2 regions of the Lentzea sp. CA-135723 genome follow, and region 2 is predicted to be linked to the other one. Evidence: riboswitches for the same ligand, from Rfam matches in the RefSeq annotation. Region 2 holds a riboswitch; the other holds the start of a gene.
What was found. Region 2 has a riboswitch for cobalamin ahead of ACQEU1_RS12090 (CbtB domain-containing protein). Riboswitches for the same ligand answer to the same signal wherever they lie in the genome.
Positions count from the first base shown of each region.

Region 1: it holds a riboswitch for cobalamin, as region 2 does, so the genes downstream of both, ACQEU1_RS20260 (LPXTG cell wall anchor domain-containing protein) here and ACQEU1_RS12090 (CbtB domain-containing protein) in region 2, are expected to answer to the same signal.

Region 1 is NZ_JBNJMK010000001.1:4,509,123-4,513,098, forward strand. It holds gene ACQEU1_RS20250 (hypothetical protein) at 1-572, opposite strand, end outside; gene ACQEU1_RS20255 (hypothetical protein) at 569-982, opposite strand; gene ACQEU1_RS20260 (LPXTG cell wall anchor domain-containing protein) at 982-2,169, opposite strand; adenosylcobalamin-variant (AdoCbl-variant) riboswitch at 2,217-2,288, opposite strand; gene ACQEU1_RS20265 (DUF6461 domain-containing protein) at 2,388-3,938, shown strand; gene ACQEU1_RS20270 (FAD-dependent monooxygenase) at 3,932-3,976, opposite strand, start outside.
Region 2 is NZ_JBNJMK010000001.1:2,866,179-2,870,154, reverse strand. It holds partial or broken gene ACQEU1_RS12105 (hypothetical protein) at 24-254, shown strand; gene ACQEU1_RS12100 (HAD family hydrolase) at 247-909, shown strand; gene ACQEU1_RS12095 (CbtA family protein) at 951-1,709, opposite strand; gene ACQEU1_RS12090 (CbtB domain-containing protein) at 1,720-1,908, opposite strand; cobalamin riboswitch at 1,942-2,116, opposite strand; gene ACQEU1_RS12085 ((2Fe-2S)-binding protein) at 2,165-2,815, opposite strand; gene ACQEU1_RS12080 (phosphoribosyl-ATP diphosphatase) at 2,923-3,186, shown strand; gene hisG (ATP phosphoribosyltransferase) at 3,200-3,976, shown strand, end outside.

The DNA.
Region 1 (3,976 bases), 1.6 Mb from region 2:
GACGACGCGACCGACGAAGGCGGCGCCGTCGCGGACGTTGTCGTGGAAGGCGCGGTGGTCGTGGTCACCGCCGGCGGTTGCTGCGCAGGCGGTTGTTGTGCGGGAGGCTGTTGCACCGGTGGTGGAGGCGGGGGTGGCGCCGGTGCGGCCGGCGGGGCGATGCCGGGTTGTTCGCCGGCTCCGAACGCCCACCCCTGCACGGTGCCGCGCGCCGGGACGTAGGTCGCCGCCCCCTGGTTGCTGTAGGTCCACGAGCCGCCGGCCGGTGCGTGCCAGTACGACCAGTAGGCCGTGGCGGGCGGGGTGTTGACGCACTTGTCGGAGTCCGTGCCCGGCTTTCCGTTGATGCGGCAGACGAAACCCTGCTGCCGTTGCGCGTAGGTGTAGCCGAAGCCGGCCGCGGTCAGTGCGGCGATGCCGGACGACGGGCTGCCTGGCGCGCAGCCCTGCTGCACGCCGCCGCCCAGCCCCCGGTAGTCCACGACGACGGTCACGCCGTCGCAGCCCGCCGCGTGCGCCGGCACCGGTGCGAACGCCGCTACCAGTGCCAGCGCGAGGAAGAACCGTTTCACGGGGCGGTGCTCGGGGCGGTGCCGGCGCCGAACGCCCAGCCCTCGACCGTGCCGGGAGCCGGGTCGTAGCTGCCGGCGCCCGAGGTGCTGTAGGTCCAGCTGTCGCCGGGGGTGGCGTGCCAGTACGACCAGTACGCGCTGGTCGTGGGCGCGGTGCACGGATTCGGCAGCGAGTTGATCCGGCACACGAAGCCGGGCTGGCGCGGCACGAACGAGTAGGTGAAGCCCGCGCCGGTCAGCGCGGCGAGGCCGGTCGCCGGGTCGCCTGCGGCGCAGCCCGTCTGGGCGCCACCACCCAGGGCGGCGAAGTCCACCACGACCTTGACGCCCGCGCACGGGGCGGCGGAGGCCGGGGACGCGACGACTAACGTGCTCGCGAGCAGGGCGAGGACAGCAAGCATGCGGCGCATCACGCACCAACCTTCCGACGACGGGAGACGAACAGCAGGGCGGCACCGGCGAGCACGGCGAACGAACCGAACAGCGTCAGCGGCACGGCCTGGTCGGGCCCGGTGACGGCGAGCGGCGGATCCACCGGCGCCTCGGGCCCGGCCGGAGCAGGCACCGGGGAGACCGGCGGCGCCGAAGACGAAGGAGGCGTGACAGCGCAGTCGATCGCGGGGACGCCGGGCGTGGCGGACGCCGCCGACACGTCCGCGAGGCTGACCCGCGCGAGACCCAGCATCGCCTGCGTGGTCGCCCGGATCGCCGGGTACAGCTCGAACCCGGCCGCGTCGTAGGCGACGCCACCGCGTTGCGCGTCCGGCCCGGAACACCCGACCTGCAACGACTTCAGGTACGCGACGGCCTTGTCCGCGGCGGCACCGCGTTCACCCGCGACGAGCGCGCCGACCGCGAGGCCCGTGCTGTTGGCGTTGGACCCCGCCGTCGCCGCCGGAAAGCCACCGTCGGCCTGCTGCTGCCCGACGAGCCACGTCAGCGCTTTGGGCGCCGCCGACTTCTCCCCCGCCGCCAGCAACGCCTGGAGCACCATCGCCGTACCGTCCACATCGGACTTGCAGGTCGCCTGCCCGAACGCGATCGGGAACCCGCCGTCCGGGCACTGCGTGGAGACCTGGTACGCCAACGGCTTCTCGAACGACTCGCCGGCCCGCTTCAGCACGATGATCGCCAACGCCTGCGTGAACGCGTTGGTCTGGTCCCACTCGGGATCGGTCCTGTCGCGGAATCGCCCGGACTCCTCCTGCAACGGCCCGAGCCGCTCCAGCAGGTCGACGCCCGCGAAGGAGTGCGGATCGGTGCCGAGCGTCTGCGCCACCAGCGCGAGCTTCACCAGCCCGCCGACGTACGACTCCGCGTCACCGTCGCCGACCAGCGCGAGCATCTGGTCGGGCTCCCCGAGCCACGCCGCCGCCTGCGCGGCCGTCGACCTGCCCACCCCGGCGGCCGCCAGCGCGTACACGCCGTCCGCGGTCAGCCCTGGATCGACGAGGTCAGGCCCCTTGAGCAGGTGGGAACCGCCGACGAACTGAGCGGCCAGCCACGTGCCGGCCGACGGCGTCTCCGCCGCCCGCGCCTGCGGTGTCACCACGAGCGCTGCCGCCACCACGGCGGCCAACGCCGATCTCCTGATCACTGCGCCTCCCCTAGCCCGCTGTCCTCGACGGGTCCTTGGAGCCACCACACGCCACGGGCAGTCGGACTATCACCGTTGCGGGTCAGTGCCGGAGTTGCACCGGCTTCCCCCGCGGCGTGCGGATGCTGTTGTCAACCATGGATCGTGCGGGAGGGATCAGACGTAGTCAAATGGCTGTGAGCTGGACCATTGATCACCGCACCACCACAATCGTGGGCATGGGGGACTTTCAGAAACTGATCGAAGACGCCGTGCCGTCGCTGGAGACCTTGATTCCAGCCGACCCGGCCGCGCTCATCGGCCGCTACACCACCCGCAGACCCGAGCACGTCGGCCATCCCGGTGCCACGGTCGTGCAGCAGGCGCTGGAACGGTTCCCGAGCCTGCCCGCCGAACGGCTGCTGGGCGCGCTGGAACTCGCGGTCGCGAAGCTCGACCTGGTCGCGCCCGCCGACACGATCGCCGGCCTTGCACCACCGCACGACGGCGCCTTCGGCTTCCTGACCATCGAGGGGCAGAGCGCTCTGTCCTCGCCGACGAGGCTCGTGCTGGCGCTGCACCACGGCATCAGTGACCTGGTCATCCGGCACGTGCGCGCGGCCGTGCCCGACCAGAGCGGCCTCACCGGCGACGAGGAACAGATCGTCGTCCAGCGCGGCCGGGCCCACCTGGCCACGGCCGTGGTGGTGGCGCGGGCGATCCTCAACGCCGTCGGCACCCCGTTCGCGAAGGACCCGGTGGCGGCCATCGGGTTCGGCATCGCGGCGACCGCCGAGATCATCCCGGACGTGCCGATGCCGGACGCGTACACCCGTGCGTTGCTGGAGAAGCGGCGCCGTGAGTACATCGGGATGTCCTGGCCCACCAAGGCGACCGTGTCGAACCACCAGTTCGTGCTCGCCGAGGAACCCTGCGAGGCGACGGACTTCAGCGCCACCGGGCTCGCCACGCCCGTCGAGACCGGGTTCGCCGTGCGCACCGGCATCGAGGAGGGCGTGGTCGACGTGTCGGTGCGGGCGCTGATGCAACCGCCGGAGCCGCAGGACCTGGAGGACTGGGACGAGGTCGTCGAGATCAGCTACACCGCGGTCGACGGAGACGCGAAGCTCGGTCACGGGCACACCGCGCCGTGGCCGGGAGAGTTCCGCGCCAGGGTCTGCGCGAACGGCAGGGACGAGGACGAGGAGCACTACGAGCTCACGATCTGGCAGGCGCCGCACCAGGAACCGGCGCTGCTCAAGACGACCGACCGCGTCGGGCACCTGCTGCGGGGCGAACCGCTCCCACCGCCGATTCCGAGGCCCGAGAAGGAACTCCGGTGGCTGGAGGACGCGCTCGGCGAGGCCGCCACCGTCACGATCGTCACCGGGCTCGGCGTGGACGACGTGGCGCACCACTTCGAGGACGACTCGATCGCGGTCGAGATCGGCGGCGGCGTGCTGGTCATCGAGTTCAACAACTACCTGGGATCGGGCGAGCACCTGCTGGAACACCTGTCCCGCAACGGGAAGGCCGCCAGCCACTTCTGGAACATCAACGCGCTCACGAGGTTGTCGTTCGCCCGCGACGGCCGCCTGCTGGGCGCGTGCGAGGCGATCGGCGAGACCGACTTCGGTGACGACCCCGAGGTGCTGGAAGCGTTGCGGGACATCAGCTTCACGGACCTGCGGCACATCGACTCCAAGGGGATCACGGCGGCGGTGAGGTTCACCGGCACCGCGATCCCCGAGGCGGACGTCCGCCTGGCGCTCCAGGAGCTGCATCAGTAGCTCGGCAGGCTGAGGCTGTTGACGACGGCGGCGAACTC
Region 2 (3,976 bases):
GCCGCGTTGTCATCGCTGACAGCGGACAGCCGATCGCCGATCACGCGGACGAGCTGCCCGGCGGGAACGCGTATCGTGAGCACCTGGAAGTCCACGGACTGGGGGCCGGCTCACCGAAGCGCCGGCGCGTCGACGGACTCCCGGTGCCCGGCCGCGCCGGGGTCCCGCCGTCCGAGGAACTTCCACTCCACCCGGAACAGTCCACCGACGCCTTCGTGGCGCACCATCCGGAGGCGAAGTACTTCGATGTCTGACCTGCGCGCGGTCCTGTGGGACATGGACGGGACGCTGCTGGACTCCGAGAAGCTGTGGGACATCCCGCTCTACGAGTACGCGGAGAAGCTCGGCGGCACGCTGTCGCTGGAGACCCGCGAACGCATGGTCGGCACCAACGTGCCCACGACGATGCGCCTGCTCTTCGCCGACGTCGGCATCGAGCCGACGGACGCCGACCTCGTGGACGGCGGCGCGTGGATCCTGCGCCGCACCGAGGAGGTCTTCCGCGCCGGGCTGCCGTGGCGGCCGGGCGCCCAGGAGGCGTTGCGCGCGGTGCGCGCGTCGGGCGTGCCGATGGCGTTGGTGACGTCGACCGAACGCCCGCTGACCGAGGTCGCGCTGGACACGATCGGCCGCGACCTGTTCGACGTGACGGTGTGCGGCGACGAGGTCGACGGCCTCAACAAGCCGTTGCCGGAGCCGTACCTGAAGGCGGCGCGGCTGCTGGGCGTGGACGCGGCGCGCTGCGTGGCGATCGAGGACTCGCCGACCGGGGTGGCGGCGGCGGTCGCGGCCGGCTGCACCGTGCTGGTGGTGCCGTGCGACGTCGAGGTGCCGGAGGGGGAGCGGCGGATCTTCCGCGAGTCCCTGGTGGGCGTGGACGTCGAGGTGCTGCGGGCTCTCCAGGGCTGAACGCGGGCGGGGTGGCCGAACGGGCGGCCACCCCGGCACCGTCAGGCGACAGCGGCTTTCTGCGCGGCCTTGGCCTTGCGCGTGGCCGGGTCGATCAGCAGGCCGAACACCACGCCGATGCCGACGTAGAGCGTGGCCAGCTGGGCGAGCGAGCTGAGGCGGAACTGCCACAGCACGTTCACCGGCATGTCCGCGGGGATCGTGTCCGGCGGGGCGGGGAACGCGAGCAGCACCACGGCCGTGGCCGCGGCGACCGCGAGCAGCACCGCCGTCGTGCGTACAGGCTGGGACTGCGCGCGCAGCTGCTCGGCGAGCCAGCTCGCACCCCACACGATCAGCAGACCGGCGACCACCACGCCGAGGTAGAGCGCGGTGCGGTAGTTCACCGTCTCCGGGTCGCCGACGGCGGGCGGGTTGGCCGGGTACTTGATCCACGGCAGCAGCGCCACGGCACCGAAGACCGCGGCACCGAACGCGAAGCTGCGGCTGAACGGCGTGCGGTCGGTGAACCAGCGCTTCGACAGCGCGTAGGCCGTGGCGAACACCAGGCCGACCGCGATGCCGACGATCACCACGCCGAGCATGCCGCCCACGACCTGGGCGCCGCGGCTGACGAGCTCCTCCTCGCCGCCGTGGGAGTGGCCGGCCTCTTCGCCGGCGGGTGCGCGAGCCTCCTCGACCGCGAGCGCGGCCCGGATCGGGATCTCGGTCACCAGCAGCTGCACGAGCGCGGACGCGACACCGGCGATGCCGCCGGCCGCGATGCCGCGCAGTGCGATGGACTTGTACGTCGTCGTCATCTGCGTGGATCTAGTGGCAGGGGACGCCGAGGGCGTGCCGGCCGTCGTGGAAGAACTCGTGCAGCAACTCGGAACCCGCGCCGAGCGCGAGACCGTTCTCCTGCAGGACCAGGTACGTGACGATCAGGCCGAGCAGTGCGGCGGCGAACGCCCACTTCGGCACCTGGACGGCGGACAGATTTGCTGCGGGGCTCGTCATGACGGGCTCCTCCATACCTCGTGGAAGGTCAACTCTCCTAGCGGCGCCGCAGCCGGTCTCCTGACTCCCGGATCAACGCTGCCCCCGCGTCTTCCCAGTCCCGGCGGGGACCAGTGACGTGCTCGGCGGGGATCGCTTCCCGGTCACAGTGGCGAGGACCGCGCCGGATTCACACCGGCTTCCCGTCACTGCGGCGCGTGCACCGTAAGTTGAGCCGGCTCTCAAGCACAACCGGCCATAAGAGTTGTTGCGTTCCTCACTTCACGAGTGGGCAGTCGCCACACTTCCCACCTGCGGCAACGCGGTAGTAGAGACAACACGACCGGCGCCGGAACCCGAGCTCGCCGGGAAAGGCCAGAAATTCTCCCGCCTGTTCGAACGGCGGTGCGCTCATGAGCCGTTCGCCGCGTTCTTCCGCTTCCTCCGCGGTGAGCAGGCCGGCGCGCACGACCATTTTCAGCGCGCCCGCGACGTTCGACATCGCATTGCCCCACAGCAACCCGCTCGCCACCGGCGTCACCGCCTGGATCGCCTCGACGACCGGTGCGAGTGCCTCGGCGGCGGGCGGCCCCAGCCGGGGCAGGTCGATGCGGACGCTCAGGCCGTTCGCCGGGTGGTGCTGCCACCAGAGGTTCTCCGGCCGGACGTCGACCGGCAGGTTCGCCGCCGTGAGCGGGCTGAGCAACCGGGCCGTGTAACTGAGGAAGAAGAGACTCGCCGCGACCCTGGGCTCCTCGGCGCGGTAGCGGTCCGCGATGGCGTCGATGGTGGTCTGGAGCGCGGGGCCTTCGAGCAACGCCGTTCCCGGCAGCCACGACTCGTCCGGACGGCCCACGTCGAGGGCGAAGAACGGGTTGATCCCGCGCACCCGGCGCAGTGCTTCGAGTACCTCGGCGAACTCAGACACGGAAGTTCACGCTACTGGGTGTCCATGCAGGACAGATCCGTCCACGGCCTGGGACAGATGCGACCGCGGTGTGGACGGGCGTGCGCGGGATGGGAGGATGTCGTGCCGTGAAGACCTTCGATTCCCTGTTCGCTGAGCTGACCGAACGAGCCGCCACCAAGCCGGAGGGTTCCGGCACCGTCGCAGCGCTTGAGGCCGGGGTCCATGCGCAGGGCAAGAAGGTCCTGGAGGAGGCGGGCGAGGTCTGGATCGCCGCCGAGTACGAGTCCGACGAGAAGCTCTCCGAAGAGATCTCGCAGCTGCTCTACCGCCTCCAGGTGCTCATGCTGGGCCGTGGGCTCACCCTCGAAGACGTCTACAAGTACCTCTGAAAGAGACTTCCACATGCTGCGCGTAGCAGTCCCGAACAAGGGCGCGCTCGCTGAACGCGCCTCCGCCATGCTCACCGAGGCCGGCTACCGGCAGCGGCACGAGCCGCGTGACCTGACCGTCCTCGACAACAACAACGACGTCGAGTTCTTCTTCCTGCGCCCCAAGGACATCGCGATCTACGTGGCGTCCGGTGACCTCGACCTCGGCATCACCGGCCGGGACCTGGCCGCCGACTCCGGCGCCGACGACAACGGCTCCTCGGTCGAGGAGCTGCTGGCGCTGGGCTTCGGGTCGTCGACCTTCCGGTACGCGGGGCCTCGCGGCACCGACTGGAAGGTCTCCGACCTGGAGGGCAAGCGCCTCGCCACGGCGTACCCGAAGCTCGTGGGCCGCGACCTCAAGGCCCGCGGCATCACCGCGAAGGTGATCCGCCTCGACGGCGCGGTGGAGATCTCGATCCAGCTCGGCGTGGCCGACCTGATCGCCGACGTGGTGGGCTCCGGCCGCACCCTGCGCCAGCACGACCTGGTGCCGTTCGGCGAGCCGATCTGCGAGTCGGAGGCCGTGCTGATCCACCGCAACGGCTCCGAGCTCACGGCGGCGAAGAAGCAGCTCACCGCCCGTCTGCAGGGCGTCGTGTTCGCGCAGCAGTACCTGATGCTCGACTACGACTGCCCGCGCTCGATCCTGGACGAGGCCATCGCGCTGACGCCGGGCCTCGAGTCGCCGACGGTCGCGCCGCTCGCCAACCCCGACTGGGCGGCCGTGCGCGCGATGGTGTCGCGCAAG